DNA from 2 places in the Brevundimonas sp. TWP1-3 genome. Region 2 is predicted to be linked to the other one. Evidence: riboswitches for the same ligand, from Rfam matches in the RefSeq annotation. Region 2 holds a riboswitch; the other holds the start of a gene.
What was found. A riboswitch is a leader RNA that binds a small molecule or an ion and turns the genes downstream of it on or off. The one in region 2 is predicted to bind glycine.

Region 1 (15,691 bases), on a different contig from region 2:
CGGCGACTTGTCGAACAGGTTGGTCGCATTGGCGTAGAGCTCGACGCCGTCGGCGCCGTAGTGGGCCAGATCGGCCGTCAGCCCCAGATCGACATAGGTGAAGGCGTCGATGTCGTTGTTCACGATCTTGACGGTGCTGTTGTAGACGCCCTCCGAGATGTAGCGGGCGCGCAGGTTTGCGCCGAACACCTCCCCTTGCCAGCCCAGGCTGGCGTTGACCCGCAGTTCCGGCACGCCCAGGCCGAAGGCATAACCCTGCGACTTGACGTATTCGATCTCGGAGATGCCGTCGTCCGTCGTCAGGCTGTTCACCCAGGTTCCGACAAGGCGCATCTGCACCCGTCCGGTCGCGCCCGGAACCCACAGGTCCGCCGGGGACGAATAGGAGACTTCGGCGTCGATGCCGTCGGTGTGATACTCGGCCAGGTTCACATAGGTGGACCGCGTGCGAATCAGATTGCCCGAGGTGTCACGATCGACATTGGCGCACAGGGCGGTGTTGCCGTTGAAACAGCGGCTGACCAGATCCTGGGGCGCAATCGTGGTGATCACATCGTCGATCTTGATGTTGTAGTAGTCGACCGACATGTTCAGGCTGGGGATCGACGGGGGCGAATAGGTCAGTCCCAGCGTCAGGGTGTCCGCCGTTTCCGGCGCCAGGTTCGGGTTACCGCCGCCGTTGTTCAGCGTGTAGACGGTCTGGCCCTTCAAGGGGTCGTTGATGTTGTTATAGCCGGTCGTGGTGGTGGTGTAGAGTTCGGTCAGGTTGGCCGAACGGATGTCCCGCGATTGGGTGATGCGCCCCCGGAAACCGGGGAAGAACTCGTTGGTCGCGCCGACCTTCCACGACCAGATCGAGCCCGTGGTGTCATAGTCAGAGATACGCGCTGCGGCGTTGAATTCCAGATTGTTCAACACCGGCAGGTCGCGAACGATCGGCACCAGGATTTCACCGAAGGCTTCCTTGACGGTGAACTCGCCCGACATGGCCGAGAAGCTGAAGGTCTGGAACGCCTTGGCGGCGTCCAGTTCACCCACGCGCTGATCGGTCTGCTCCTTGCGGGCCTCAAGGCCGACGGCGATCGAGACATCCCCCGCCGGCAGGCTGAAGGGCTCGCCGCGCAGGCTGACGCCGGCGACATCCAGCTTCGTCGTGGTCCGTTGTTGCGGCGTGCCGGTGACATAGTCGATGGCTTCCTGAGACGGCGCGCCCAGGCCGAACAGGTTGATCGGCACGCAGCCGGAGTTGGCGTTGGTCAGGGTCACGCGACAGACGGGCTGATTGGTGACGGGGCTGATGACCGAGTCGACCGCCTGGGCGTAGTTGGTGGTCAGCAGGAAGCCCGGCGTGTCGATATTATTCTCGTATTCGCCGTGGCTGTAGTAGGCGCCCCAGCGCCAGTTGTCGCCGAACTCGCCGTCCAGGGCGATGGTCGCCTGGGTCGTGACACGCTCGAAATCGATCGTAGAATAGGACAGGTCGGAGTTGAAGCGGCCCATGGTGAAGGAGGTCTGGCCCGCCGCCGCCATCTGCTGCTTGATCGCCGCAGACAGGAAGGCGTTGTCGTTCTTGATCGTCAGATTGCCGCGGTTGTGATCGCCGAACCAGATGTAGTTGTTCCACATCCGCGAGTGACGGACGTCGGCCGTCAGCCGCAGCTTGTCGGCCAGTTCGTAGGTGGCGCTGGCCAGAGCGGCGTAGCGACGCTGGGGCGTGACCAGGGGGCTGAGATCGTCGTTCGACGGTCCCTCGCCGCCAACCGTATTTGTGCCGACCACCGTGCCATAGTTGAAGGCGCGCAGCGTGCCGTCGGGATTGAACACCTTGCCAGCATTCACGCCGGACACGATCAGACCGCCGTAGGCTGCGTTGGAGAAGCCGACGTTGGGAACGGTGACAAACGCGCCTGCGCCGTTCGAGACCTGAGCCCAGCGACCGATGGCCGGACGCGAGGTCTTGGGAACGACGCCGTCGTTGTCCAGATATTCGCCGCCGATCACGAAATGACCGCGGCCGTTGGCGAACGGCGTGCCCCATGCGGCCTCGAACCGCTGTTGCTCGGCGTCGTCGAAGGACGAGATGCCGTATTCGGCGCCCAGCTTGCCGCCGGTGAAGAAGCGGTCGATGCCGATGTTCACAACGCCGGCGACGGCGCCCGAACCCCAGGCTGCGGATGCGCCGCCGGTGACGACGTCCACGCTCTTCACCAGAACGGACGGAATGCTGTTGAGGTCGTTTTCGCTCGACACCCGACGCCCGTCGATCAGGACCAGCGTGCGGTTGATCCCCAGGCCGCGCAGATCGACCGGCGCATTGCCCGCACCTGTGTTGGTGCCGGTCGTCTGGGGCGAACTGCTGGCCTTGAACTGAGGCATGTCGTTTAGCGCGGCGGCGATGTTCTGGCGCGCGCCGACCGAAAGATCCTCAGCCGTCAGATGGATGGTGGGCGTGGGCGCCTGGAAGCCGGCCCGGTCGATCCGGGACGCGGTGACGACGATGTCGTCCACCGAGGCGGCGGCCTCTGGAGCGGTTTGGGCGTCCTGTGCGTGAGCGATCCCGGCGCACGACAGAAGGGCGATGGCGCTGCAGCAGGTGGTCAGATGGCGGTTGAGACGAGACAAGGCGATGGTCCTCATAAAGATGACGCCCCTCCCCAGGGGTGTCTGACGCGAGCGACGCTCTGCGGCGTCGTTTCGCCCCCGCTGTCATCAGGCCTGAGAGCTTCGGGGCCTTGCGACCCGTTTCTCCTTCGGCGAGGGCGGATCCCCCGGACCCGTCCTTCTCTCCAGCGTTCCTTCAGCAAGACGGTCCGTTTGCCTGAGCGTTTCCGGGGCGGTTGCGCCTTCGGCGTCGGCCGGAGCCGATCTCTCCCGCCTTGCTGAAGCTGAGTAAGATCGACCCCGCGACTGGTGTCAAATACGTGAAAACCGCAATTTTATTGCGGCAACAAGCGCCATGTTCGCATTTCGTTGCTCTTCAAGATCGGCGCGCATCGTTTATGGTCGCGCTAGAACGGCAGCTCGTGGGGCGGTGACGGCGGCGTGACAGAAAGGCGGGTTTAGGACTTTGTGGACTTATCCACAGGAACGCTCAGGGCGCGGCGGGATCCGAGGGCGCCCTGACGCCAAGACGCATCGCGGCGTCCCATCGCGTCAGCAGGGTCGCGCGGCGCGCCTGATCCAGATTGGCCAGCAGGGCCGGCCCCACACGGATAGGCCGAACGCCGGGCGACGCGGGTCGCAGGGGCGCATCGACATCGTCGCGCACCGGCCGAACACCCAGCGCTCCGATCACCCGCTGGCCTTCGCGCGACAGCAGGAAGTCCAGGAACAGCCGCGCGGCATTCGGATGCGCGGCGTTGCGCGGAATGAACGCCACCCGCGAAACGGACAGATGATAGTCGTCAGGCGTGATCAGCCCGATCTCGGGAACACGTTCGGCCCAGGACTCGCCGTAAGACCGATTCATATTATAGGCGAACACCATCCGCCCATCGGCGATCTGGCCCATCATCCTCTGCCCCGAGGTGTCCAGTCGCGGACGCTGCGCGCCCAGCGCCTCCATCAACGGCCAGGCGTCGGGATAGATCTGCACGTCCGCCGACAACTGCATCAGGGCCACGCCGCTGCGTTCCGCATCATAGAGAGTGACGCGTCCGTCGAAGACGTCAGGCCGCGTCCTGAGCAACCGCAGCAGATCCGCGTGACTGCGGGGCACGACATCGCCCGCAAGCTGGCCCTTATTATAGGCGAACACGATCGGCTCGGCGGTCAGCCCATATCCCTGGTCGCGCCACACCGACCCGTCTGGCATCGCCGCCCGATGCGGGGACTTGTAGGCCTGGGCATAGCCGTCGTTGATCAGCTTGACCTGCACGTCCATCGCCGTGCTCCAGACCAGATCCGGCCCGTCCCGCCCAGCGTCCGCCAGGGCGCGAACCTGTTCGGCGATCCGGGTGGAGTTTATGTCTTCCAGACGCACGCTGATCCCGGGCCAGCGACGACGAAAGGCCTCCAGTACCGGCCCCATAAGGCTGGTGTTGGTCAGGATGTGCAGCGCCCCTTCGCGACGCGCCAGCCAGCGGACCCGCTGCGCGGTGCCCGCCCCCTCCGGTTCCGACGAACAGGCGGCGGCGCCCAATCCGGCGACGCCTCCCGCCAGACCCATCAGCAGATGTCGTCGATCCGTCTTCACCGCTCCGGCTTTCTGGCTATGGTGTCGCGCATGATCCGTCGCCCCATTCCGTCGCCATGAGAATACTCGTCGTCGAAGATGACAAGGCGCTGCGGCATTCACTTGAAGCCAGTCTTCACGAGGCGGGGTTCGAGGCAAGCTGTATCGACAGCGGTGAACAGGCCTTGCAGCTCGAAAGCGCAGAGGTCTTCGACGCCGCCATCCTGGACATCGGCCTGCCCGACATCGACGGCTTCGAAGTGCTCAGAACCCTGAGGCGTCGAGGATCGTCGACGCCGGTTCTGATGCTGACGGCGCGCGACGCGCTCGGCGACCGCGTTGCGGGCCTAGACCTCGGGGCCGACGACTATTTGGTCAAGCCGTTCGCTCCGTCGGAACTGGTCGCGCGCCTGCGCGCCATCGTGCGCCGGCGTCAGGGACAGGCCGCCGGCGCGGTCGTGGTCGGAACCCTCTTCTGCGACTGGCGCACCGGCCGCGCCCTGGTCAACGACCGAGACCTTGCTCTGCGCCCCCGCGAATGGGCCGCCCTGCGCGTCCTTGCGTCTCGGCCGGGACAGGTGGTGGACCGCGACCTGCTGGCCGCCGAGGTCTTCCCGCAGGACGAGGCACCGTCCCTCAATGCGCTGGAAATCCACGTCGGACGGCTGCGTCGCAAGCTTCAGCCCGACGGTCCTGCGGTGACCAATATTCGTGGTCGCGGGTATCGTCTCGATCCATGAGCCGCGCCCGGCCTGCCCGTTCCCACAGCCTGGTCACGCGCCTGTTGATCGCACAGGTGGTTCCGCTGGCGATCTTCGCCGTCGTCGTTCTGGCGGTCGGCGCCTGGACGGCCCAGCGGGTGGTGGCGAGCAATGCAGACCGGTTGCTGGCAGGCGCGCTGCAAACGATCCGCGAGACCGTGTCGGTCGCGGATGACCGCATCACCGTGAACGTGGAACCTTGGGCCCTGGCCCTCCTGGACGGCCCCGAGCGTGACGCCGTCTTCTACAGCGTCCGCGAAGGCGACTGGCTCGTCACTGGCTATCCAGAACTGCCCAACCTCGCTCAGGCCCAAGCGGACCGCCCGGTCTTCGCAGACCTGTCGGTCCGGGGCGTTTCGGTGCGGATGGCGCAACAGACACTGATCATCCCCGGCCGCGACGCCCCCATCCGCGTCTCGGTCGCCCAAAGTTTGGACTCCCGCCGCGCCAGCCTGCGCGAGCTTTACCGCAGCATGCTGCTTCTCCCTGGCCTTTTGGTCGTGCTGGCCGCTCTGCTGATCTGGCCAGCGCTGCAATGGGGCCTGAACTCGCTCAAACGTCTGATCGACGACCTGACGCGACGGCCCAGCCCCTCAGCCGACTTCGCCCCGACCAATGTCGATCTGGCCCCGCGCGAATTCTGGCCGGTCCTGAACGCCTTCAACCATCTGCTCGCGCGGCTGGAGACCTCGACCTCCGGCATTCAGCGGTTCGCAGCCGACGCCTCGCATCAACTGCGCACGCCGCTGTCGGTGGTGTCCGCCAATCTCGAACTTCTCGCAGGCTCTTCTCGTCCCTGGACGGATCAGGAGAGACGGTTGCTCGCCGATTCTCGCGACGCCGTCAGCGGCATGACGCGCCTCGTCGGACAACTGCTGTCAACGGCCCGCGCCGACGGCGCCCGCATCGAGTCTTCCGCCGACCTCGGCCGCGCCGCACGCCGCGCCTGCCAGGCCGCCCGTGAGCGTCGCAGCTTTCCTGCCGGCGCCATGCGTCTTCGTCTTCCTGCCGAACCGGTGACCGTCCTCGGCGCCGAAGACCTCATCACCGAACAGATCCTCAACCTGATCGACAACGCCTTCCACCACGGCGAACCGCCTGTGATCGTGCATGTTCAAACGACGGGTGCGGTCTGCGTCTGGGATCACGGCCCAGGCGTCGACGAAGCCACGCTTCCCCACCTTACCGACCGCTTCTTCCGCGCCGCCTCATCTCAAGCGTCCGGCTCCGGCCTCGGCCTGGCGATCGTTCACACCTTGGCCCAAGCTCAAGGCGCGCAGTTCAAACTGTGCAATCGCGGCGGGAAGAGATCTGGCCTAGTTGGAGGGATTGTCTTTCGACTTCTTACCTAAGGATATTGGCCTAAGTTTTCGGCGAAGCTGAATGGATTTCAGCGACCGGTCCCATCTCCGCAAATGCCGCTTAGGCGCAAATCGCCCTGCACTCTCATTTCGGAAAAGCGCCAGGACCGGACATTGGTAGGTTTCCAGACATCGGTAATTGCTTGTTAGCAACTCGACGCCAGTCGGCCGCACAAGCTGTTCGCCAAAACTAGAATCTAGCTCTTATCTTGGCGGCGCAACACTGAAGCTTATTGGCTCAGCCCCCTTGTAGGAATTCCACCGGAAAGCTGTAGCGTTCAGAATTGAGCCCGACCATGACCCAGCCGCTTGCATCGACGCTGCTCGAAAGAGTGCTTGAAGCAGGGCTGGACCCTACGACACGATTATCGGCGTCGAAATGAAAAAAAACCCGCTCCCTGTCTCCAAGAATGATCACGTCAGCGCGACCGTCTTGTCGGCGTGGCGCGAAATCTTCGGCGCTATGATTCCCTGACAATTTCCCTGATGCGGCTTGGGTCGCAGGATTTGACTTCAGCCGTCGTGGACGTTTGGCCGCTCAGGAAGTGGGCGCGCTCAACGACCCGAACCTCGCCGATGTGGCGCGTCAAAGGTTGTGGCGCGAACTCGGTCCCGTTCTACAGGTCAGCGCCGAAGCGACCGCGATCAAACTCGGCATGGCCGCGAAGAGCCGGGATGTGACAAAGGGTGGATCGAAAGGCGGGGACCCTTTCGCCGACGCGATCAACGCCACATATACCGCCGTAAGCTAAACGGGAGAGAAACTGTGGAACTGCGCGAGTTCATTAAAACAAGCCTCGTAGACATCCTTGGTGGCATCCAAGATGCTCAAAGTGAGGTCAACGCGAAGGTTCCTTGAAACGGCTCGGCTTAGCCTTCCGATTCCTCATCTGATGACAGAGGGGTATCTTGAAACAGCTTGTAGTGGATGCGCTGGATCGCCTTACTGAACCTCGCCGCCTTGATGGCTATCCGCTCAAGCTGGCCCGCGTAATAGGGCGTGTCCCGGTGGACGATCTCGCCGTTCGAGATAACGATTTCATCGAAACGGGCTATTCCGGGAAGCACGCTCATGTCCGCGTGGGCCATTTGATTCCGAATGTCCCGGCCCTGATCGAACCGATCAAGGATCGAAAGGCCCAAGGATCGGCTTGCTGAAAGAGGGCCTTGCGTATCCAGCACTCTGCGAAGGAACTTGATCCTTGATGCCGGGGTGAATGGCGGTTTCTCTGCAAGGTCGCGATACTCCGATTCATGCGAACAGCGGATCGCCAGATAGGTCAGCTTCTGCTCAATGTGGCTGTAGCTCCATAGGATGGAAGCGCGAAGCATCAGCACCCTCGCCAAGTCCTGATCCGGCGTCCACGGGCTGATGACAGCCCGCCATTCCTTCGGAACCATCATAGGTTCGCCTCATGCTCTATCGCAGCGACATTGCATCGAACGACGCGACGCAGCTCGATCCGGGACGCCGATTGTAGGATAGCACCAGGCGCGCGGCGTTCGATTTCTGCCAGCAGTCTACCAATCCCCGCACGACCATCGGAACTCGACAGGTCCACTCCCTTGAGAGTGTCCAAGATGCGGGCAGTCTCTTCGTCCAGGTTCATTCTCGCCTCCGTCAGCCACGACCGACAGCAAGCAAACCACATGGCCCATATCGCTCAAAGACAAATGTTGCCTGTTTGTTCACTTATCCACTTTCCATCTCGGCGGGCCGATTTGGATAGGTCATGATACCTTATGGCTATCGTTCCCGTCGCTAACCGTTCCGCCCACTTGGTTCAGACCAACAATCCGTCGTGGCCGGATATGTCCGACTACGTGGTGCATTTTGCCAAACAGTATGATGGCCGCTCAGACTACGACACGATTATGGGCATCCTCAGCGGACAAGTGATCCGGGCATTCAACAGTTTCGGCATCGCGAGGGAAAATGCTCCTGATCCTAGCTCACAAAGGACCGTGTGCTTCAGCGAAACTCCGCTCCATTACCTTGGACGGATCGCAAATAGACGCTCCGAACTAGGCATCGTTTTTCGCAAGAGCTTCATTGTCTCTCGTGGCGGCAACCCCATTCTCTACGCCTACCGAGATCAGCCGCTATATCACAGCGTTCATGCGCTCATGGCCGCAGGACGAGGCAATCCTAACGCGCCCATCTGGTCAATGACGCCATTCGTCGATGCTGTTGGAGGCAACTACAACTTCGAATGGGAACGCGAATGGCGGCACATAGGCGACCTTCGATTCACATCCGATGATGTCGCCTTCCTGATCATCCCCGCAAATCTACATGAGGCAGCGCGGACATTCTTCGCAAGCGCTGAAGAGGATGAAGTAGGGCCAAACTACCCCTGCCCCTTCATCGACGCCCGATGGAATCAGCAGCAGATCGCAGAGGCCCTCGGCTAAGCGATACGTGTCACACAAAGCGTCACACAGCCGCCCGCCCACCCGCCTTAAGCGGTTGATTTCATTGTATTTAAAAGAAAATGGCGGAGACGGAGGGATTCGAACCCTCGGTACCCCTTACGGGGTACGACGATTTAGCAAACCGTTGCCTTCAGCCACTCGGCCACGTCTCCTGCGACGGCGTCGATAGCGGAGGCTGATGCGTCGCGCAATCCGGTTCGGGCGAAAGTGTCCACGTTAACGCGACATAGAGGCGATACCGGCAATGTCGCGGCCGTTCTTCGCCTCTGGATCGCCCTTTGCTCGACCGCCCCGCCAGTCTCGCCGCCGACGCGCCGCCCAAGGGGCGGGCCTCGCGTGGGCCGTTCCGCCCTGAGGTGTGGCTGAATGCGCGCCAGCGGTCGACCGTGCGGCTGTCGGCCCACTATTTCAGGCTCGTCGATGTGCTGGTGGTCGTCGGTCTGGCTTTGGGCGCGATCCTGGCGATCCAGCCCATGGGCTTGGCCGACATCACCGTCGGCGACGCCGCACCCGTCATCGGAGGCGCAGTGCTGGTCCTCGTGTCGATGCGGGCGCTGCAGCTTTATCGATTCGGTCGCGACACGCCCTGGACCCTGCATCTGGCAGGGGTTGCGGGGGTCGGCGTGGTCTCGGCCGGCGTCGCCCTGATCCTGGGATGGCTGCTGGATCGACCGGCTCTGGACATCGTCGCGCCTTGGGCGCTGACGACGACAGCGGCCCTGATCGTGCTGCATGGGCTGTGGCTGGCGGTGATCGCCCGTTGGCGGCGTCTTGGCGCCCTGTCGCCCAATATCGTCATCGTCGGCGCCACCCGGAACGCCCAGACTCTGATCGAGCGGGCGCTGGAGCGGCGCGACATGAATGTGCTGGGCGTGTTCGACGATCGGCTGGCCCGTTCGCCGGACAGCGTCGCCGGCGTGCCGGTGCTGGGCGACGCCAACGCCCTGCTGACCCATCGCATGACCCCCTATGTGGACCGGATTGTCCTGGCCATCGATCCCAATGCGGGTCAGCGGGTGCGCGATCTGACGCAACGTCTGAACGCCCTGCCCAATCCGCTGACGGTGCTGGTCGATTCGGAACTGGGTCGTGACGGCGTGCTGAACCGGCTGGCCAATGCGCCGCTGGCGTCGCTGGACGGGCCGGCCGATTCCGATAGGCGGGCCTTCAACAAGCGGATGCAGGATCTGCTGATCGGCGCGGTCGCCCTGGTGGTCGCCGCCCCGATCATGGCCCTGGTCGCCTTGGCGGTGCGTCTGGACAGCCCGGGTCCGATCCTCTTCCGCCAGCGCCGCCACGGCTTCAATCACGAGACCATCGTGGTGTGGAAGTTCCGCTCGATGCGTCATGACGCCGCCGACGCCACCGCCAGCCGCCAGGTCTGCCCCGGCGACGACCGCGTCACCCGCGTGGGCCGTTTCATCCGCGCCACCAGCCTGGATGAGCTGCCCCAGATCTTCAACGTCCTGTCGGGCGAGATGTCCCTGGTCGGTCCCCGCCCCCACGCCATCGGCATGAAGACCGGCGAGACCGAGTCCGCCCTGCTGGTCGCCGAATACGCCCACCGCCACCGCATCAAGCCCGGCATGACCGGCTGGGCCGCCATCAAGGGATCGCGCGGGCCGGTGGACACCGAGGCCCAGGTGCGTGAGCGCGTCCAGCTGGACATCGAATATATCGAACGCCAGTCCTTCTGGCTGGACCTGTGGGTCATCGCCGTCACCATCCCCGTCCTGCTGGGCGACCGGGCGGCCGTGCGTTGAGCGAACAGCGCATGTTCTGGCGCGGCGTCTGGGGCTATCTGCCGGCCCAGATCGTCCAGGGGGTGGTCGGGTTCCTGACCATCTTCGTCTTCACGCGCCTGCTCAGCCCCGACGACTTCGGCCACTACGCCCTGGCGTTTTCGGTCACCACCCTGGCCCACACCGTGACCTTCAGCTGGCTGGAGGCGTCGATGGCCCGCTTCTGGGCGGCCGAGCGCACGCCCCAGGGCTTGGCCGCCCATTTCGCCAGCCTGTACCGTACCTCCTTCGCCATCATCGCCGTCTTCACCCCCATCGCCGCCCTGGTGGTGTGGCTGGCGCCCCTGCCGCCTGCGCTCAAGATCGCCGTCGCCTTCGGCCTGGCCGGCGCGCCGGTCCGCAACCTGGCCAAGCTGGCGCAGGAGCGTTTCCGGGCGGCAGGCGAGGTGTCCAAGGCCGCCCGTGTCGACATCGGCGTCTCCATTCTGGGCTTTCTGGTCGGCGCAGGGTTCGCCGTCGCCGGGGCCGGCGCGGCCTCGCCCCTGCTGGGCCTGGCCATCGCCCCCCTGTTCGCCCTGCCCTTCATCCTGCCCGGCGAGCTGCGCCAGGCGACCGGCGGAACGGTTGATCGAGCGCGGCTCAAGGCCTATGCGGCCTACGGCTATCCCATCGCGGCGTCGCTGACGCTGGCCGTGGTGCTGGCCTCAACGGATCGGTTCCTGCTGGCCGCCTTCATGGATGCCGGGGCGGTCGGCGCCTATCACGCCAGCTACAGCCTGGCGAACCGCACCCTGGACGTCATCTTCATCTGGCTGGGCGCGGCCGGGGCGCCGGCCATGGTCATGGCGCTGGAGCGCGGGGGCCGCGAGGCCCTGCGTCGCACGGCGCTGGAGCAGGGATCGACCCTGATCCTGATCGGCCTGCCTGCCGCCGTCGGTCTGTCGATGGTCGCACGACCGATGGCGGAACTGATGATCGGCCAGGATCTGCGCGCCGCCGCTGCGCTGGTCACGCCGTGGATCGCGGCCTCGTCCTTCCTGTCCGGCATGATCGCCTATTATTTCGGCTTCGGCTTCACCCTGGGCAAGAAGACCGGCCTGCTGCTGGTCACCATGGCCATTCCGGCGCTGTGCAACGTCGCTTTGAACCTGATTCTGATCCCCCGGCTGGGCGTCCTCGGCGCCGCCGTCTCCACCGCCGCCAGCTTCGCCATCGGCCTGATCGCCTGCCTGCTACTCAGCCGCCGCGCCATCGCCCTGCCGATGCCGTGGGAGGCGCTGATTCGGTGTGGAATAGCCTCCACCGTTATGGCCGGGGTGGTCTGGCTGCTGCCGCCCATCGGCGGGTTCGTGGAGTTGATGCTGGATGCCGGCGTGGGTGGAGTTGTCTATGCCGTCGTCGCCCTGACGCTGAACGCCGCAGGCGTCCGCGACGTGCTAATGCGCCTGATCCGCGCGCGCCTGAGCGTGACGGCATGAGCGCCCATATCCACGACAACGCCGCCTGGTCGCAGGCGAAGCCGACCATTTCGGTCCTGATCCCCTTCCTGCGCGACGATCCCCAGGCCCTGCTGCGCCGGCTGGACACCGAGGCCTCCGCCCTGTCCGGTGCGGTCGAATTGATCCTGCTGGACGACGGCACCGCCGACGCCGATCTGACGGCGCGGCTTCAGGCGACCCTCGACGCCCTAGAACTGCCCGTGCGCCTGATCAGCCTGGTCGCCAACGAGGGCCGGGCTAGGGGACGAAACCGCCTCACCACCGCCGCCCGAGGCGAAGCCTATCTGTTCCTCGACAGCGACATGCGGCCCGACACCCCGATCTTCCTTCAAACCTGGCTGCGCCTGTTCGCCCAGGACGCGCCCGCCGTGGCCTTTGGCGGCTTTTCTCTCGATCAGGCCCCGACCGACGCGCGGTTCGCCGTCCACCGCGCCCTGTCCGGCGCCTCGGAATGCCTGCCGGCGTCCCAGCGCGCCCTGACGCCCGAGAAATACGTCTACACCTCCAACCTGCTGGTGCGCCGCGACGTCTTCGCCGCCGAATCGTTCGATCCCGGTTTCAGCGGCTGGGGCTGGGAGGATGTGGAGTGGGCCATGCGCGTCTCGCGCCGGTTCCCCGTCGTCCACATCGACAATCCCGCCACCCACATGGGCCTGGATACCGTCGAGGATCTGGCGCGCAAGTTCGACCAGGGCGCCGGCAACTTCGCCCGCGTCGTCGCCCTGCATCCCGCCATCGTCCAGACCTATCCCAGCTACAAGGCCGCGCGCGCCCTGAAACGCCTGCCCGCCCTGCCCCTGGCGCGCCGCCTGATGAAACAGGCCGCCCTGACGACGGTCCTGCCGGTCAAGGCCCGCGCCTTCGCGCTCAGGCTCTACCGCGCCGCCGTCTATGCGGACGCCGTCTGACCATGCGCGATGTCGCCGTCATCATCCCCACCCTGCGCCGCCCCGACAGCCTGGAGCGCGCTCTGCGCTCCGTCTTCGTACAGACTGGATCGCTGGACCGCGTCGCCGCCGTCGTCATCGCCGACAACGACCCGCAAGGTTCCGCCGCCGTCCTGATCGAGCGCCTGCGCGGCGAGGCGCCCGTCCCCCTGACCTACGTCCACGCCCCCGTCCCCGGCGTGGCGACCGCTCGCAACATCGGCCTGTCGGCGACCGACGCGCCCCTGATCGCCTTCCTGGACGACGACGAGGCCGCCTCGCCCGGCTGGCTCGCCGCCCTGCTGGACGCGCAAGGCCAGACCGGCGCCGATGTCGTCTTCGGCCCCATTCGCGGGCGTGTGCCGGCTGACACCGGCTGGACCACCACCTATCTGGAGCGGTTCTTCGGCCGTGACGGCCCGCGCGAGACCGGCCTGACCGACGTCATCCACGGCTGCGGCAACAGTCTGATGGTGCGCGCGACCGCCCTGCCCGGCGACGCGCCCTTCGATATCGCCATGAACGAGACGGGGGGCGAGGACGACCGGCTCTTCACGGCCGTTTCGGCGCGTGGCGGCCGGTTCGGCTGGGCCGCCGAGGCCTGGGCGGACGAGTTCGCCCCGCCCCACCGCGCCACCCTGAACTACGCCCTGACCCGCGCCTTCGCCTATGGCCAGAGCCCGACCCAGATGGCCGCCGCCCGCCGCGACTGGCCCGGCGTCGTCAAATGGATGCTGGTCGGCCTGGCCCAGACCGGCGTCTGGGGCGCCCTGTCGCTCGCGTCCGCCCTCCTGCGCCGCCCCGACCGCGCACACACCTACGACCGCTGCGCCCGGGGCCTCGGCAAGGTACTTTGGACCAATGGATTCGAGCCGAAACTCTATGGCTCAGCGATGCTCGGCCGCCCTGAAGCCTGACCTCGCGGTTCAGCGGATCGGAGTATAATGGCAGGTGAAGTTTGGATCGCCGGTCATCAGGCTCGGCTTCAGGTGAATATGTAGCCGTTCGGCCTGAGCGGCATCGTCCAGTGCGAAGGCCTGCTCTGCCTCGTACATTTCGTCGCGATGCGCGTCGGTCCATCCCGTCGCCTGTTTGATGGCGCGAGCCTTGGCCGCAGGCAGGCTGTCGGCGACGACGAAGACATTCCGGTGCTGCTCGGCGAAGGCCACGCCGTCATAGCCCCCGAGGTTCACGTAATAGAGTTTTTCCTTGCCCTCGTAGGGCTCGGGCAGAAGGCTGATCTCATAGCCGTCCGCTTGCGAAAGCTCCGACCAGCAGTCGATGTGCAGCGTACCCTCACGCCCCCACCACTGGGCGAGCAATGTCTCATGCGTCGCCTCGATTGTCGGCGCGGCGATGAAACGCATGTCATGCACCTCAATGTTCGCGCCCGGATGCTCTCCGCCGATATAGATCGCAAAAAGTCTCATTTATCCTCACGTCAGGCCGCCGTCTCGGCGAGATCGACCGCAGGCTTTGCGGTATTCATGATCAACGCCAGTCGCCGACCGACGATCCCGCCCATCTCGTGCGAACTGGTGATGCCTTGCGCGAAGGGATAGCGCCCCATCAGGAAGGGCAGGCTGAGACAGAACAGTCGGTCCATGGGCAGCGGCGCACTGACCGGGCGGAACAGATCATCGACGGCGATCCCCCTGACGACATCCGGCGCGTCATTGGCGACCTCGTCTCGGACGATTCCTTGTTCCAGCAGCGACAGGAACGGGAACTGGATGCCGCCCAGCGCCGGCTGTCCCGTCGCCTCGATGAAGACGGGGAAGTGCCGGGTCGCCCCACCGATCGTCACGCGCGCCCCGCCCTCAGGGCAACGCGTATCGACCGCATAGTCGTCGCCGACCGCCAGAACCTCAAGCTTGCCCGCCGCGTGCAGGGCCAGCATTCGCTCGATCGATTCATGCGGCACGCCGGCATAGATATCGACGAAGATCGGCTTGAACACGCGGCTGAAACGGTCGAACTCGCCTGTATCCAGATGAGGGACGATGACGGCGACGATCTCGTGCATGCGAAGGATGGCGTCGCGCCACGGCACGGTGACCTGAGCCGTGTGGTTCGCCCGCGCCTCCTTCAGGTTGGCGGCGGCCCAAACGAAGGGATCGACCGCTGCGCGCCGGGCGAAATACGCCTCGGCGAACGTCTCCAGCGTGGCTTGGTCCAGTCCTGTCTCGGCGGCGTAGCCGGGATCGATCTGGATCAATTCCCTTCGAAACAGATCGAAGACCGCATCAAGCAGCCCCGCCGGGCCTCTGTTCACTGCGGCCGCGACCGCCTCGGGGGTGCAATGCTCAAGCGGCGGATGCGGCAAGGGGAAGTAGAAATCGGCCTCCGGCAGAAGGCCCTTGCGCGACATCATGGTGATGTGAAAGCCGTCCGCCCCCGGCATCGACTGATAAACCAGCCGTCCGTCGCATTGGACGAACTCGCCATGCGACGTGGCCAGCGCGACCGTCGTGTCGATGGCTGTCAGGGACGAGCCACGGATGCCGACGGTCGTCGCTGGAAGTTCCGCGAGGACCGAGGCCGGCCACGGGCTGAGAAAATAGCCGGGCTGGGCATGCTGGCGAGATGGCCACTGATGACCGGTCGCCAGAACGACATGATCGAACACCGCCTTGGTCGTTCGCCGCGAGGGCGGGGACATGAACGACAACTCCACGCCCGCCTTTCTGTTCGCGGCGTCGACGACGCGACAGCCCGTCTTGACGTCGATCATGACCCCCGCGGCCCGGGCCCGTTCCACCATGATCGCGAACTGGCTTTCAAAATACTGG
Region 2 (15,691 bases):
TAGAGGGCATAGAGGGCCGCGACCTGATTGCGGCCCGGCTGCATGAAATCGGCCTCGGTCGGCGAAGGCGTGGCGGACTTCAGCACCGAGATAATGGTGCCGACCATGGCGTTGATGTCGATGTTGGACGAGCCGTCCAGCGGGTCGAACAGCGCGAGGTATTCACCGGTCGAATGGGACGCCGGCTGGACCTCGTCCATCTCTTCCGAGGCGACGCCGGCGACGGCGGGGCTGGCCAGAAGGGCGTCGGTCAGCATGTCGTTGGTCATTACGTCGAGCTTCTTCTGCTCCTCGTCCTGGACGTTGATCTGGCCCGAAGCGCCCAGGGCGCCGGCCAGGGCGCCGCCGGCCACGACCTTGCTGATGTCCGCACAGGTGGCGGCGACGACGGTCAAGACCGTCTTCAGACCCTCGGGCGCGTCCAGGGCGGCGATATGGGCGTCGAGGCGGGTGCGGGTCATGCGGTCGATCCGGTTCTGGGCGTTGCGCCGTTCTTGGCGGGCGAGACGCGCCACCGCAAGACAGAAACCCTCTCCCATTGGGAGAGGGCTTGAGCCTCGGAGAGCCGCAGGCGATACGCAAGGCGAAAGGATGAGGGTCGGATGGTGCGAATTGGCCCGCCACCCGGCCCTCATCCGGCCCTCATCCGGCCCTTCGGGCCACCTTCTCCCAAAGGGAGAAGGGATGTTAAATCGGCAGGATCGCCGTGCCGAACGCGCGCTTCAACTCATGTGCGGCGAAGGTCTGGGCCGCAGCCGCGTCCGGCACGACCGTCGCCATGCCGAAGAACTCGTGCGTCGAACCGTGGAAGGTCTTGTGGCGCACATCCACGCCAGCCTGTTCCAGCTTTTCGGCCAGCAATTCGCCCTCCGAACGCAGGGGGTCGATATCGGCGCAGATGACCGTCGAGGACGGCAGGCCGGTCAGGTTCGCTTTTTCGACGATGTTGATGCGCGGATCCTGGGCGTCGGCCTCGCTGGCGAAGATGTGCTTCACGAACCACTTCATCATCGGCTTGTTCAGCGGCTTGGCGTCGGCGTTCTCGACGTAGGACTCATTGTCCATGTCCACCCCGGCGACCGGATAGACCAGCACCTGATGTTTCGGCGCCGGCAGGCCGGCGTCGCGCGCCATCATGGAAACGCCGATGGCCAGGTTGCCGCCGGCGCTTTCGCCCATAACCGCCACCTTCTGCGGGTCGCCATTGAAGGTCTGGGCGTTTTCCAGCACCCAGCGATAGGCGGCCAGGGCATCGTCGTGGGCGGCGGGGAAGTGGTGTTCAGGGGCTTGGCGATAGTGGACCGAGACCACGATCACATCGGCCATCTTGGATACGCCGCGCGGGCCGCCGTCATAGACGTCAAGATCGGCGATCACGAAGCCGCCGCCGTGGAAATAGACCACGACCGGATGCAGCTTGTCCTCGGAATGGTCGTGCGGTTTGTAGATGCGCGCCTGGATCGGGCCGGCGGCGCCGGGAATGGTGATGTCGCTGGTCTTGACGCCCATGTCGTCGCTGGGGTCCTTGCCGTCATTGCGCAACAGGGATTTCACGGCGTCGGTCGGGGTCGGTTGCTGGCGGGCCTCTTCCGGCGACAGGGTCTCGATCGGCTTGCCGCCGAGCGACGCCAGTTCGTCCAGCACCTTCTGCATCGGGCCGTCGGCCTTGGCGGGGGTGTCACGCGGCTTGTCGTTGTCGCCGAACAGCTTGTCTATAATCGACATTTTGGGATTCCTGGGTTTCGAACGGGGGCTCTTGACGACAACCCGCCCCACGCATCCTTGTTCCCCGACCGCTTGACTTGGGGCCGGAGTCGATGCCTTAGGTCGAGCGCTCTCGCGGGAGAGTTCGGAGTCTGGAAACAGGCCTCGACGCCGAAGGCGCAACCGCCCCGGAAACGCTCAGGCAAACGGACCGCGAAGCATACGGACGCTGGAAAGTCGCCCATTCGGGCGCGCCGACGGAGCAAGGCGACATGATTTGGTCGCCGGAATCTCTCAGGCTTCAGGACAGCGGGGGCGCGAAGACGGCGGAGCTCCGCCACCAAACGCGACCGTGAAAGCCTGAACCATGACCGACCAAGCCCTGAAGACCACGCCCCTGAACGCCGCGCACCGCGCGCTGGGGGCCCGCATGGTGGGTTTCGGCGGCTATGACATGCCGGTCCAGTATGAGGGCGTCCTGGCCGAACATCGCTGGACCCGCGAACACGCCGGCCTGTTCGACGTGTCCCACATGGGCCAGTGCAAGATCACCGGCGCCGACGCGACCGCCCAGTTCGAGCGGTTCGTGCCCGGCGACTATGCGATCCTGAAGGCCGGCAAACAGAAATATTCGCTGCTGCTGAACAAGGACGGCGGGATCATCGACGACCTGATGGCGGGCCGCCCCGACCACGACGGCCTGTTCGTCGTCGTCAACGCCGGCAACAAGGACGAGGACTTCGCCTTCTGGCAGGCGAACCTTGAAGGCGACGCCAAGCTGACCGTGCTGGACCGCGCCCTGATCGCCATCCAGGGGCCGGAAGCCGCCGAAGTCATGGCCGCGCATGAGCCGATCCTGGCCGAGATGGGCTTCATGGAATGCGCCCGGCTGATGCTGTTCGGCGTCGACTGCTACGTCTCGCGTTCGGGCTATACCGGCGAGGACGGCTATGAGATTTCGGTGCCGGCGGATCAGGCCGAGCGCGTCTGGAACACCATCCTGGAAGACGCCCGCGTCAAGCCGATCGGCCTGGGCGCGCGCGACAGCCTGCGCCTGGAAGCCGGCCTGCCGCTTCACGGCCATGACATCGACCCGACGACCTCGCCGGTGGAAGGCGCGCTGACCTTCGCCCTGTCCAAGTCGCGCAAGGAGCGCGCCGACTTCAACGGCGCCGACCGCATCCTGAAGGAATTGGCCGATACGCCCACGCGCGTCCGCGTCGGCCTGATCGTCAAGGAAGGCGCCCCGGCCCGCGAAGGCGCCGAGATCGCCGACATGGACGGTAACGTCATCGGCAAGGTCACCTCGGGCGGCCCCTCCCCCACCCTGGGCAAGAACATCGCCATGGGCTTCGTGCCGCCGGCCTATGCCGCGCTGGGCACGGACCTGAAGGTCGTCGTGCGCGGCAAGACTGCCGCCGCCGAAGTCGTCGCCATGCCCTTCGTGGCGCAACGCTATTACCGCAAACCGAAGACCGTCTGAGGATCAGATCATGAAGTTCACCAAGGATCACGAGTGGGTCAGCCTGGACGGCGACATCGCCACCGTGGGTATTTCCAAACACGCAGCCGACGCCCTGGGCGACGTGGTGTTCGTGGAAGTGCCTGAAATCGGCAAGACCGTCGCCAAGGGCGCCAGCTTCGCCGTGGTCGAAAGCGTCAAGGCCGCCTCGGACGTCTACGCCCCCGTCTCGGGCGAAGTGGTCGAGGCCAACGACGCTCTGTCGACCGCGCCGGAAACCGTCAACTCGGCCCCGGAAGCGGACGGCTGGTTCGCCAAGATCAAGGTGTCGGACGCTGCCGAACTGGACGCCCTGATGGACCAGGCCGCCTACGACGCCTTCCTCGCCACTCTCTAAGACCCATCGGACCCTCTGATTAAAAGTCAGAGGGTCTTCGGCCTTTCACGGCCCAGGACAAGACCATGCGTTATCTCCCCCTGACGCCCGACGACCGCACGGCGATGCTCGCCGCCATCGGCGCGAAATCGATCGACGACCTGTTCGTGGACGTGCCCGAGGCGGCGCGGCTGGACGGGCCGGTGGACCTGCCCCGCGTGGCCGGCGAGATGGAGGTCGAACGCGCCCTGTCCGCCATGGCGGCCAAGAACGCCACGGCCGGCGCCGTGCCCTTCTTCTGCGGCGCAGGGGCCTACAAGCACCACGTCCCGGCGACGGTGGATCACGTGATCCAACGGTCCGAGTTCCTGACCAGTTACACCCCCTATCAGCCGGAAATCGCCCAGGGCACGCTGCAATATCTGTACGAGTTCCAGACCCAGGTCGCGAACCTGACTGGCATGCCGGTGGCCAACGCGTCCCTCTATGACGGTTCGACCGCCATGGCCGAGGGTGTGCTGATGGCGACCCGCGTGACCCGCCGCAACAAGGCGGTGATCAGCGGCGGCGTCCACCCCCACTACGTCAAGGCGACCGAGACCGTGGTCCACGCCGTCGGCGTCGAGACGCAGGTTCTGGCGCCCGCTGTGGACGCCGAGGCCGCCGTAATCGATCAGATCGGTCCGGATACAGCCTGCGTCGTAGTTCAAACTCCGAACGTCTTCGGCACGGCGACGGATGTCACCAAGATCGCCGAGGCCGCCCACGCCGCCGGCGCCCTGCTGATCGTCGTGGTCACGGAGGCGGTGTCGATGGGCCTGCTGAAGTCGCCCGGCGAGATGGGCGCGGACATCGTCGCGGCCGAGGGCCAGTCGATCGGCAACGCGCTGAACTTCGGCGGTCCCTATGTCGGACTGTTCGCCACCCGCGAGAAGCTGATCCGCCAGATGCCCGGCCGATTGACCGGCGAGACGGTGGACGCCGACGGCGAGCGCGGCTTCGTCCTGACCCTGTCGACGCGGGAACAGCATATCCGGCGCGACAAGGCGACGTCGAATATCTGCACCAATTCCGGCCTCTGCACCCTGGCCTTCACCATTCACATGAGCCTGCTGGGCGAGACGGGCCTGCGCAAACTGGCCCTGCTGAACCACGAAAAGGCCGTCGCCACGCGCGACGCCCTGGCGGCCATTCCGGGCGTCGAAATCCTGACCTCGCGCTTCTTCAACGAGTTCGCGGTGCGCCTGCCCAAGAACGCGGCCGAGGTCGTCGATACGCTCGCCGGGCATCATCTGCTGGCAGGCGTGCCCTACAGCCGCCTGGCGCCCGCCGCCGGCATGGACGACGTCCTGCTGGTCGCCGCGACCGAAACCACCCTGGATGCAGACATCCGGATCCTGGCCAAAGCGCTTACCCAAGTCCTCGGCGCCTAAGGGATACTGACCATGAGCACCATGAACACTGTCGGCCGCCCGACCGCCCCGAACCAAATCCAGACCAAGCCCGCCACCCTGACCGGCGGCCGCGGTCTCCTGCAAAATGAAGCCCTGATCTTCGAGGGCGACGGCTGGGGCAAGACCGGCGTCGATCTGCCGGAACCCAAGACCGATGGATCCGACCTGGGCGACCTGGTCCGCAAGGATCCGATCGGCCTGCCCGGCTTGTCCGAGCCCGAGGCCATGCGCCACTATGTGCGCCTATCGCAAAAGAACCACGCCATCGACCTGGCCATCTATCCGCTGGGCTCGTGCACGATGAAGCACAACCCGCGCCTGAACGAGAAGATGGCGCGCCTGGCCGGCTTCTCGGACATCCACCCGCTGCAACCGATCTCGACGGTACAGGGCGCGCTGGAGCTGATGGATACGCTGGCCCACTGGCTGAAGACCCTGACCGGCATGCCCGCCGTCGCCCTGTCTCCGAAAGCCGGCGCCCACGGCGAACTGTGCGGCCTGATGACCATCCGCGCCGCGCACGAGGCCTCGGGCCAGCATGAGAAGCGCCGCAAGGTGCTGGTGCCCACCAGCGCCCACGGCACCAACCCGGCCACGGCCGCCTTCGTCGGCTACACTGTCGTCGAGGTCGCCCAGACCGAAGACGGCCGCGTGGACGTGGCGGACCTGGCGTCCAAGCTGGGCGACGACGTCGCCGCCATCATGGTGACCAATCCCAACACCTGCGGCCTGTTCGAGCACGACATCCTGGAGATCAGCCGCCTGACGCATGAAGCCGGCGCCTATTTCTACTGCGACGGCGCCAACTTCAACGCCATCGTCGGCCGGGTGCGTCCGGGCGATCTGGGCGTCGACGCCATGCACATCAACCTGCACAAGACCTTCTCGACGCCGCACGGCGGCGGCGGGCCGGGCGCGGGTCCGGTGGTGCTGTCGGAGGCCCTGGCGCCCTTCGCGCCGGCTCCGTGGGTCGTGCATGACGACAACGGCTATCGCCTGATCGAGCGCGAGGAAGACGAGGCCGTCCAGGCCTTCGGTCGCCTGTGCGCCTTCCAGGGCCAGATGGGCATGTATGTGCGCGCCCTGTCCTACATGATGAGCCACGGCGCAGACGGCCTGCGTCAGGTGGCCGAGGATGCGGTCCTGAACGCCAACTACATCAAGGCCCGCCTGTCGGACCTGATGTCGGCGGCCTTCCCCGACGGCCCCTGCATGCACGAGGCCCTGTTCGACGACGAATGGCTGAAGGGCACGGACATCACCACGCTGGACTTCGCCAAGGCGATGATCGACGAGGGCTTCCACCCGATGACCATGTATTTCCCCCTGGTCGTCCACGGCGCCATGCTGATCGAGCCGACGGAAACCGAGTCCAAGGCCGAACTGGATCGCTTCATCCACGCCATGCGTCTGTTGGCGCAAGCCGCGAAGGCCGGCGACGTTGACCGCTTCAAGGGCGCCCCCTTCCACGCCCCGCTGAAGCGCCTGGACGAAACCCGCGCCGCCCGCTCGCCGGTTCTGCGCTGGTCGGCCCCGGCAGGCTCGAACCAGGCGGCGTAAAGCCGACACCCCTAAGTCCCGTCATTCTAGGGCTTGTCCCTAGGATGACGGCCATAGGAAGAATGATGGGGCTTTCGTAGCCCCGAAATCCCTAGCCCGCCGCCCGTCTCAGCGCCGCGAAGGCTGCGCGGCCAAACGTCTCGGGCGGCGCATCGGGGTGGGCCAGCCAGGCGTCCAGGGACAGCTTCATGATGCTGACCGCCGTCCCGGCGACGACGCGGCAGGCGATGTCGTCGGACGCCAGGCCTTTGCGCGCCGCTAGCGCCCCAGCCAGCAGCCGCTCGACCTGTTCGTATTTCGCCTGGTCACCCGCCCTGAGCGAGGGTGTGCCGTGGATCAGGACGGCCACCGCCTTGGTCTCTTCTGACTGAGGTTGCTGGGCCAGATCGATCAGGGCGTTCTCCACCATGTCCAGCAGGGGTTCGTCCGCCGGTCGTGCGGCGATGGCGTCCGCGACCATTTGCGGAAACCCAGCCTTGGCCGAAAAGACGATCTCCTCCTTGGATCCGAAATAGTTCAGCAGGGTTCGTCGCGATACGTCCGCCGCCTGCGCCACATCGTCCAAGGTCGTCGCCTCGAACCCCCTGTCGAGGAACAGACGCATGCCCTCGGCCTGGATACGGGCGTGCGTCTCCAGCCGTTTGCGCTCACGCAGGCCTTGATCGTTGACGGAAATCTTTTCTTGCACTTCTTGCATATTTGCACCGGATGCAGATATGCAAGCCGGAACCCTTGGAGACAACATGTTTCAGCGACAGGATAGCGAAATGACGACCTGGACCACAGACGATATTCCCGACCAGAGCGGCAAGCTTGTCATGATTACAGGCGCGACCGGCGGTCTGGGCCTGGAAACCGCCCTCGTACTGGCCGCAAAAGGCGCCGAAGTGGTGCTGGCCGCCCGCAATCCAACCAAGGGGGCCGAGGCCGAGCGGCTGATCCGCGCACGACATCCCGGCGCCGACGTGAGGTTCGACCTGCTGGACCTGGGCGACCTGTCGTCCATCTCCGCCTTCGCAGACCGTCATCTGACGGCGGGACGGCCCATCGACATCCTGATCAACAACGCCGGCGTCATGGCCCTGCCGACGCGGCAGGTCACGACCGATGGCTTCGAGATGCAGTTCGGCACAAACTACCTGTCGCATTTCGCCCTTACGGGACGGCTGCTGCCCCTGCTCAGCGCAACCGATTCCAGGTCAGAGGGGGCGCGCGTGGTGCAACTGTCCAGCATCGCCCACAGAGGCGGGCGCATCCGCCTCGACGATCTGAATTACGAAAAGACGGCCTACAAGCCATGGCCGGTCTATCAGCAGTCCAAGCTGGCCATGCTGATGTTCGCCATCGAGCTGGACCGGCGCAGCCAGGCGCAGGGCTGGAAGCTGACCAGCGCGGCGGCCCACCCCGGCTTCGCACGAACCGACCTGATCGCCAATGGTCCGGCCCAGTCGGGCGCGGGCGGATTGATGATGGCGGCGGGGCGACTGCTTCAGCCCTTCATCAGCCATTCCGCCGCAGACGGCGCCCTGCCGACGCTGCTGGCCGCCACGGGGCCCACCGTGAAGGGGGGCGACTACTATGGACCGCAACGCGTCATGGAGATGAAGGGACCGCCGGGCTCCGCCGAGATCAAGCCCCAGGCCCAGGACGCCGAGGTCGCACAACTGCTCTGGGCGGAATCCGAGCGTCTGACCGGCGTCCGCTACGGCTGATCCGTGTCGCATCGGCAACAGCCGGCGAACGACTGCGGTTCATGACCAAAGCGTCATTCAGCGGACACCGATCCGCCATCGACGCAGAGCCTTAAGAGGTTTGTGGCAAGGTCGTCACGGTCGCCTTTTCCTTTCCCGACGAGGGATCGTGCGCCCGTGACGACCGTTGTCATGACGACCTCCCCTCCCCATCTGGCGTATTCGTGACCTCCCTCTCCGTTCTCCTCGCACAGCCTTCAAAACCGCGCAGCCGCACGCTGCGTCTGGTGAAACGCTGGGCGCTGATGATCGGCGGCCTGTTCGTGGTGCTGCTGGGGATTCTGATCGCGCCCCTGCCGGGTCCCGGCGGGATTCCGGTCATTGCTGTCGGCCTGATGCTGATCCTGAAGAGCTCGTTCTGGGCCAAGCGTCAGTTCATTCGCGCCCAGTACGCCCGCCCCAAATGGGTCTATCCCTTCCGTCGCTTGATGCGGAAGAAGCCGGAGTTCGCTCCGGTCTTCTGGCAACAGGCGTTGCGTGCCGAAAAGGTCGTGACCAAGCGATCCGGTCGTCGCCTGTCGCGCGGCCGCAAACAGGTGCGGCGCTATTTCCGCAAGCTGTTCCGCTAGTTAGCCGATATTATTGCGGTTGCGTTGCTGCAACCGCTAACCACGGCAACGTGAACGCAGTCCTCCCCCCGTCAGGCGTATCCTGTCTGCGCGTTATCAGAGAACCACTCATGCGTTGGGAGGCGCTAAGGTCATGATGTCACGCGTACAAAAGGGTCTGATCGCCGGGTTTGCGGCGACCATGGCCGTATCCTTGCTCGAAATACCCAATCTGTTCCTCAACTGGTTCGATCCCTTCCAGGGGGTCATCGCAAGCATGTTGGGCATGCCGGGAAACCTCGCCGTCGGGTGGGTGGTTCACGTCATCAGCGGCGTGCTCATCCTGGGGCCGCTGTTCGCCATCCTGTGTCCCCGACTGCCGACCGACACGCCCGAGACCAAGGGCATCGTCTTCGCCGTCGGCGCCTGGGTGCTGATGATGGCGGTGATCGTCATGTTCGGAAACTACCGGACCTTCACGGCCGGCTCCGGCTTCGGCACCTTCGCCTGGCTGCTGATCACCCACGCCGTGTTCGGCATTGTGCTGGGCAATGTCTATGCCCGGCTGGTGGCGCGCGACAAACGTTTGGGCGCCACGATCATCGGCGGCGCACACGCTCACTGATCGCGGCTTGACCGCCCAAGAAAAAGGCCCCCGACGGCGACGTCGGGGGCCTTGTTTCATTCAGCGTGAGTGCGGATCAGTTCAGGCGATCGCCGATCTGGGCGATGGCGCTGTCCAGCAGCGGATCCTTGGCGCCGCTGGCGATGCGGGCGGTCAGGATCTGTTCGGCGGTCTTGGCGGCCAGGTCGGCGGCGGCGGCCTTGACCTCGGCGGAGGCCTGGGCCTCGGCCTGGGCGATGCGGGTCTCGGCCATCTTCTGGCGACGGGCCAGGGTCTCTTCCAGCTTGGCCTTGGTCTCGACTTCCAGACGACGGGCGTCGGCTTCCGCCTGGGCCATCATCTCGGCGGCCTGGGCCTCGGCCTCGGCCTTTTCCTTGCGGATCTGGACCAGCAGGGCCTCGGCCTCGGCGCGCAGGCGAGCGGCCTCATCCAGGTCCGCCTGGATCTTGGCGGCCTTGGCGTCTAGGGCCTTGGCGGCGATCTTGGGCACGCCGGCGGCGACCAGGATGCCGAAGAACAGGATCAGGCCGATGCCGACCCAGATCTCCGCATTGGCGAAGCTCCAGATGCCGTGTTCGAAGATCAGGTTCATCAGGCGGCTCCCTTGACGGCGGCCAGCTCGGCTGCGGTCGCGGCCTTGCCGGTCAGACGCTCGACCATGGCGGCGGTCGTGTCGGAGGCGATGGTGGAGACATTGGCCATGGCGGCGTCGCGCGTCTTGCCGATGGAGGCCTCGGCCTCGGCGATGCGAACGTTGACGATCGCTTCTTCCGCAGCCTGGCGGGCGTTGGCGTCCTCGGTCACGCGCGCCTTGGCGGCGGCGGCCATCGAACGGGCGTCGGCGCGGGCCTTGGCGACTTCGGCCTGAGCGAGAGCGGCCTGTTCGGCGGCCTCGGCCTGGACCTGACGCGCGGTGGCGACGGCGGTGGAAATGGTGTCGGCCCGTTCGTCCATCACCTTGCGAAGGCGCGGCGCGAAGACCTTGGAGACCAGCAGGTACAGGACGACGAACAGGATCAGCAGATAGCCGATCTGGCCCGCCCAGTGCTCGAACTGGAATTGCGGCAGGCCGCCCGAGCCGTGCTCGGCGGCGGTCGCCGTCTCGGCGTGCAGGTCCGCTTCGACCGAAGCCAGGACTGCATGGTTGGATTGGGTGCTGGCCATGAACCGTCTACTGCAGGATCAGATGAAGCGGCGCGCGGGCGAACCCCGCGCGCCGTAATCGGCTGATATCAGCCGAAGATCATCAGGATGCCGAGCACGAAGGCCAGGATGCCCAGGGCTTCGGCAAGGGCGGCGCCCACGAACAGGTTGCCGACTTGGCCGGCGGCGGCCGACGGGTTGCGCAGGGCGCCGGCCAGGAACTGACCGAAGATGTTGCCCACGCCCAGGGCCGAACCGATCATGCCCAGGGTTGCGAGACCGGCACCGATGTACTTGGCGGCTTCAGCGTCCATGATTGTATTCCTAGATTAAAGTCGTTGGTGGTTGGGGTGAAGAGACTGGTCCGGCCCTTTAGTGGGCGTGGTCCAGGTTGACCACATCATTCAGATAGATGCAGGCCAGAACGGCGAAGACGAAGGCCTGGAGGAAGGCCACGAGGAACTCCAGCGCGGTCAGGGCGACGACCATGCCCAGCGACAGGGCCGCGACCGGGAAGGCCAGCAGACCGATGCCGCCGCTCAGGCCCAGCATGCCCAGCGACACGACGAAGCCAGCGAAGATCTTAAGCGCGACGTGGCCGCCCAGCATGTTGCCGAACAGACGAAGCGCCAGGGTTACCGGACGCAGCAGGAAGGAGACGAACTCGATCAGGCCGACGACGGGGCGCAACGCCAGCGGCGCGCCCATGGGCCAGAACAGCTTGAAGAAGCCCAGGCCGTTCTTGGCGAAGCCGACCACCAGCACCAGACCGAAGGTGATCAGGGCGAAGGTGATCGTGATGGCCAGTTGCGAGGTCGCCGTGAAGGTCAGGAACAGACCCAGGATGTTCATGCCCAGGATCAGGGTGAACAGGGTGAAGACGAACGGGAAATATTTGCGGCCTTCGTGACCGATGATGGAATCGGCCAGGTTGTCGATCAGGCCGAACATACCCTCGCCCGCCGACTGCAGGCGGCCCGGCACGATCTTGGCGTTCGACGTCACGGCGGCCAGGAAGCCGACGATCACCACGAAGGCGGCCGTCATGGCGATGTGCGAATTGGTGATCGCCAGATCGACCACGCCCAGAACAGGCAGGGTCACGTCAGGAAGGTCGATGACCTTCTGAATCTGAAACTGATGAATCGGATCGGCCATGAAGCCCTATCGTTCCCCGTCTTCGTCGGCCTCGACGTAGGGTTCGGCCGGAGCCGACGTTCCCAACGCCTTTGCCTGCGCCATCAGCCGGTTGGCTGTGCGACGCGCCATGTAAATCGACAAGGCGAAGCCCAGAAGGACCCCGCCGATCAAACCCCACGGACGGATCCCAAGGACCCAATCCGCGATCGCTCCGAACGCCAGACCCACCAGGACGCCGCCGAGAAGCTCGGCGATGATCTTGTAGGCCTGACCCGACACCTGATGGCCGGTCAGCTCGGCGGATTTCTCCGCCGTCGTCCGCGCCTCCAATGCGGATGCGCTGTCTTGGAGGCGTTTGATCGCCTCTTCGCGCGATTCCGGCATGGGGGATAGGACCTGTGCGTTCAGCGTCCGGACGGTGCGTCCGAACGGGTCTGAATTCGGCGCGGAAACTAATCGTGAGCGGCCCATAGGTCAAGGCGTCGTGATCACGCTCTAAACCGTTGTAGAATTTCGACTTTCGCCGCCTGTGGACAAGCCGTGACGATGCGCCGCTGTTCACGGCGACAGAATCCCGCCCGTCGCGACACGGGTCCGATGGCGATCAGCGCCGCAAACGACTAGGTTCACGGCCATGAATGCGCATGTTCCTCCCCCCGCCGCTCCGCTTCGCCCGATTTCGGTTCGGCTGGCGACGCCGCGCGGCTTCTGCGCCGGGGTGGACCGGGCGATCCAGATCGTCGAACGCGCCATCGAGAAGTTCGGCGCCCCCGTCTATGTGCGCCACGAGATCGTTCACAACCGCCACGTCGTCGAGCGGCTGAAGGCCATGGGCGCGGTCTTCGTCAAGGAACTGGACGAATGCCCCGACGACCGGCCCGTCGTCTTCTCGGCCCACGGCGTGCCCAAGTCGGTGCCCGCCACCGCCCGGGCGCGCGAGCTGGTGTTCCTGGACGCCACCTGCCCCCTGGTGTCCAAGGTCCATGTCGAGGCCGAGCGTCACCATGCCGCCGGCAAGCACATCATCCTGATCGGCCATGCGGGCCACCCCGAAGTCGTCGGCACCCTGGGCCAGCTGCCGCAGGGCGCCATCAGCCTGGTCGAGACCGAGGCCGACGCCGAATCGTTCGAACGCCCCGGCGACGCCCCTCTGGCCTATGCGACCCAGACCACCCTGTCGGTCGACGACACGGCGGGCATCCTGAAGGTGCTGAAGCGCCGCTTCCCCGAACTGCCCGATCCGCACAAGGAAGACATCTGCTACGCCACCACCAACCGCCAGGATGCGGTCAAGGCGTTGGGCGAGGGCTGCGAGCTGGTGCTGGTGGTGGGGTCCAAGAACTCGTCCAACTCGGTGCGGCTGGTCGAGGTGGCGATGCGCGCGGGCGCCGGAGCCGCCTATCTGGTGGACGATGCGTCCCAGGTGGACTGGACCTGGTTCGACGGGGTCCAGACCGTCGGCGTCACCGCCGGGGCCTCTGCGCCCGAGCCGCTGATCGAGGGCTTGGTGGACGCCATCCGCGCCCGGTTCGACGCCACAGTGACCGAGGACGACGGCGCCCGCGAGACCGTCACCTTCAAACTGCCGCGTCTGCTGACGGCCTAAGTCGCTAACCCGCTGGGCGCGATGACGTCCATCTCGTTTTAGATCCCGTCACCCTCGGGCTTGTCCCGAGGGCCCACTGTTGGTCGCGCTCGACCGCAGACGTTGCAAGCCGTCGCCTGAACCCGTCCGCAACCTCGTTCGCATTCACCGTAGGCCCTCGGGACGAGCCCGAGGGTGACGGAAGTGGTTTGTGCAGAACCTACTCGACGGCCTGCAAGGGCAGGGCGACGCGGAAGGTGCTGCCGACGCCGGGCGCGGTAACGACCTCGATCTTGCCCCCCATCAGCGCCGCCAGACCATGCGCCGCCGTCAGGCCCAGCCCCAGGCCGTCGGCTGTGCGCGTGCTGCTCTCGTCGCCTTGGGTGAAGGCGTCGAACAGGCGGGTCGCAGCCTCGGGCTCCATGCCGGGGCCGGTGTCCTCGACCTCCAGCACCAGCTGATCGCCGGCGACGGCCCGCAGGGTGATCTGGCCCGTCCGGGTGAAGCGCACGGCGTTGTCGCTCAGCGCCGCCATCAGTTTCTCGACATGGACCGGATCGCCCAGCCATTCGCCCTCGGCGGCCTCGACGTCTATCTTCAAGCCCTTGGCCTCAGCTGCGCCACGAAGGTCGTTGGCGACACGGCCGAGCAGGTTGTTGGGCCGGAACGGTCGCGTCTCCAGCGTCACCGCCCCGTCGCGCAGCCGCACCACGTCCAGCAACTCCTCGACCAGCCGCAGCTGCTGACGACCCGACGCCTTCAGGATTTCCAGTCTGTCGCGCTGCTGCGGCGTGACCAGGTCCGCCCCGATCACCTCGGCCATGCCCAGCACCCCGTTCAGGGGCGTGCGCAGTTCGTGGCTGACGTTCGACAGGAACCGGGTCTTGGCCTGGTTTGCGGCCTCGGCACGCTCCAGCGCGGACGATAAGGCGACCTCGGACGCCCGCAGACGGCGCACATCGGCGGTCGTATTCCAGAACAGGAACGCCGTGCCGACGATCAGAACCACGACCAACAAAAGCAGCAGCGGCCCGGCCTTCGTCAGGATCTGATAGCCCGGCCGTTCCGGCGTCCAGACGACGCGGCCCAACAGGGCGCCGCCAGCGTCGCGCACATCGACCCCACTCATGCCTTGGGGCGGCGCGGCGTCGCCGGGCTGGAAATGCACCTCGGTCAAGGCCAACCGCGTGCGCAGCGGGTCCAACTCGGCCGCAAACGGCTTGAGCGAGGCCACGATCGGGTCGGACGTCGGCGTTGACCCGGCCGCCGTGTGGCGCACGACGGTCGAGGCGCCCAGCACATAGATGTCGCCGCCGACCTGTACGAAGGCGGCCTTCAAGCGGACGGCTACCTCCGCTGTCGCCGAGCGATCTCGTCCAGCGGCTTGCGCACGCAATTCATCAACCAAAGGCTGGGCCGTTCGTCCGACCGCGTCGCCGATCTGCGCACTGGCTGGCCGGCCCTCGGTGCTGAGGCGGAACAACCGTCCCGCGCCATCATAGCCCAAGGTGAACTGATGCTTGTGCTGGGCGGCGTAGAAGGCGCCGAAGTTGTGGTCGTACCAGGCCACGTCGCCGGCTGTCATGTGATCGACCGCCTCGTCCCAGACCGAGGCCGTGGTCAGGTTCTCGCCGATGATTTCCAGCGCCCGCGTCAGGCGCAACTTCACCAACGCCTCTTCCTTGCGCGCCTGGTGCGCATCGATGCCCTGGCTGACCATGCCCAGGACGCCGGCCATGCCGATGATGGACGACAGCATCAGGATCACCGCGATCCTGAACGTGCTCCACGCCCGCCAACCCGTTTTCGATACCACGCCACTCATAAAGTTCAGCTTAAACGGCGCTGACTAAAACTGCGTGAACGTGACGCAGCGTCAGCGGGGCTCGCCGACGAAATCCTGGGCGAACTCGGGCGCGTCGTCATCGAGAGGCAGGCTGCCGTCCTCGTCGTCGGCCTCGGAGGCGCGGCTGGGGTCCGGCACCTCGAACCCGACCGGCAGCGACAGGTCCAGCAGGCCCGCCGCCTTCATCTCCTGCACGCCCGGCAGGTCGTACAGGGTCGCCAGGCCAAAATGCTCCAGGAACCGATCCGTGGTCGCATAGGTCACCGGGCGGCCCGGCGTCCGCCTGCGCCCCCGCAATCGCACGAACCCCATCTCCAGCAGCAGGTCCAGCGTCCCCTTGGAGATGCTGACGCCGCGCACGCTTTCGATCTCGGCACGAGTGACGGGCTGATGGTAGGCGATGATGGCCAGGGTCTCCAGCGCGGCCTTGGACAGGCGGCGCGGCTCCTCGCGCTCCTGCGTCATCATGAAGGCCAGGTCCGGCGCGGTGCGGAAGC

Region 1: it holds a riboswitch for glycine, as region 2 does, so the genes downstream of both, ACP693_RS16750 (TonB-dependent receptor domain-containing protein) here and gcvT (glycine cleavage system aminomethyltransferase GcvT) in region 2, are expected to answer to the same signal.

What each region holds. Positions count from the first base shown of each region.
Region 1 is NZ_JAFCTP010000003.1:72,160-87,850, forward strand. Features, by position in the region: gene ACP693_RS16750 (TonB-dependent receptor domain-containing protein) at 1-2,622, opposite strand, end outside; glycine riboswitch at 2,797-2,884, opposite strand; gene ACP693_RS16755 (ABC transporter substrate-binding protein) at 3,092-4,168, opposite strand; gene ACP693_RS16760 (response regulator transcription factor) at 4,252-4,914, shown strand; gene ACP693_RS16765 (sensor histidine kinase N-terminal domain-containing protein) at 4,911-6,287, shown strand; gene ACP693_RS16770 (hypothetical protein) at 6,827-7,048, shown strand; gene ACP693_RS16775 (hypothetical protein) at 7,167-7,700, opposite strand; gene ACP693_RS16780 (hypothetical protein) at 8,040-8,711, shown strand; tRNA gene ACP693_RS16785 (tRNA-Ser) at 8,793-8,884, opposite strand; gene ACP693_RS16790 (exopolysaccharide biosynthesis polyprenyl glycosylphosphotransferase) at 9,011-10,495, shown strand; gene ACP693_RS16795 (lipopolysaccharide biosynthesis protein) at 10,492-11,952, shown strand; gene ACP693_RS16800 (glycosyltransferase family 2 protein) at 11,949-12,881, shown strand; gene ACP693_RS16805 (glycosyltransferase family 2 protein) at 12,884-13,816, shown strand; gene ACP693_RS16810 (DUF1543 domain-containing protein) at 13,826-14,329, opposite strand; gene ACP693_RS16815 (FAD/NAD(P)-binding protein) at 14,341-15,691, opposite strand, start outside.
Region 2 is NZ_JAFCTP010000002.1:44,505-60,195, forward strand. Features, by position in the region: gene ACP693_RS12175 (class 1 fructose-bisphosphatase) at 1-461, opposite strand, end outside; gene ACP693_RS12180 (alpha/beta hydrolase) at 688-1,725, opposite strand; glycine riboswitch at 1,831-1,928, shown strand; glycine riboswitch at 1,932-2,016, shown strand; gene gcvT (glycine cleavage system aminomethyltransferase GcvT) at 2,072-3,187, shown strand; gene gcvH (glycine cleavage system protein GcvH) at 3,198-3,563, shown strand; gene gcvPA (aminomethyl-transferring glycine dehydrogenase subunit GcvPA) at 3,629-4,975, shown strand; gene gcvPB (aminomethyl-transferring glycine dehydrogenase subunit GcvPB) at 4,988-6,556, shown strand; gene ACP693_RS12205 (TetR family transcriptional regulator) at 6,648-7,253, opposite strand; gene ACP693_RS12210 (oxidoreductase) at 7,324-8,268, shown strand; gene ACP693_RS12215 (PGPGW domain-containing protein) at 8,472-8,876, shown strand; gene ACP693_RS12220 (DUF6789 family protein) at 9,010-9,480, shown strand; gene ACP693_RS12225 (F0F1 ATP synthase subunit B) at 9,557-10,072, opposite strand; gene ACP693_RS12230 (hypothetical protein) at 10,072-10,644, opposite strand; gene ACP693_RS12235 (F0F1 ATP synthase subunit C) at 10,713-10,937, opposite strand; gene ACP693_RS12240 (F0F1 ATP synthase subunit A) at 10,996-11,781, opposite strand; gene ACP693_RS12245 (AtpZ/AtpI family protein) at 11,788-12,147, opposite strand; gene ispH (4-hydroxy-3-methylbut-2-enyl diphosphate reductase) at 12,398-13,369, shown strand; gene ACP693_RS12255 (ATP-binding protein) at 13,569-15,107, opposite strand; gene scpB (SMC-Scp complex subunit ScpB) at 15,225-15,691, opposite strand, start outside.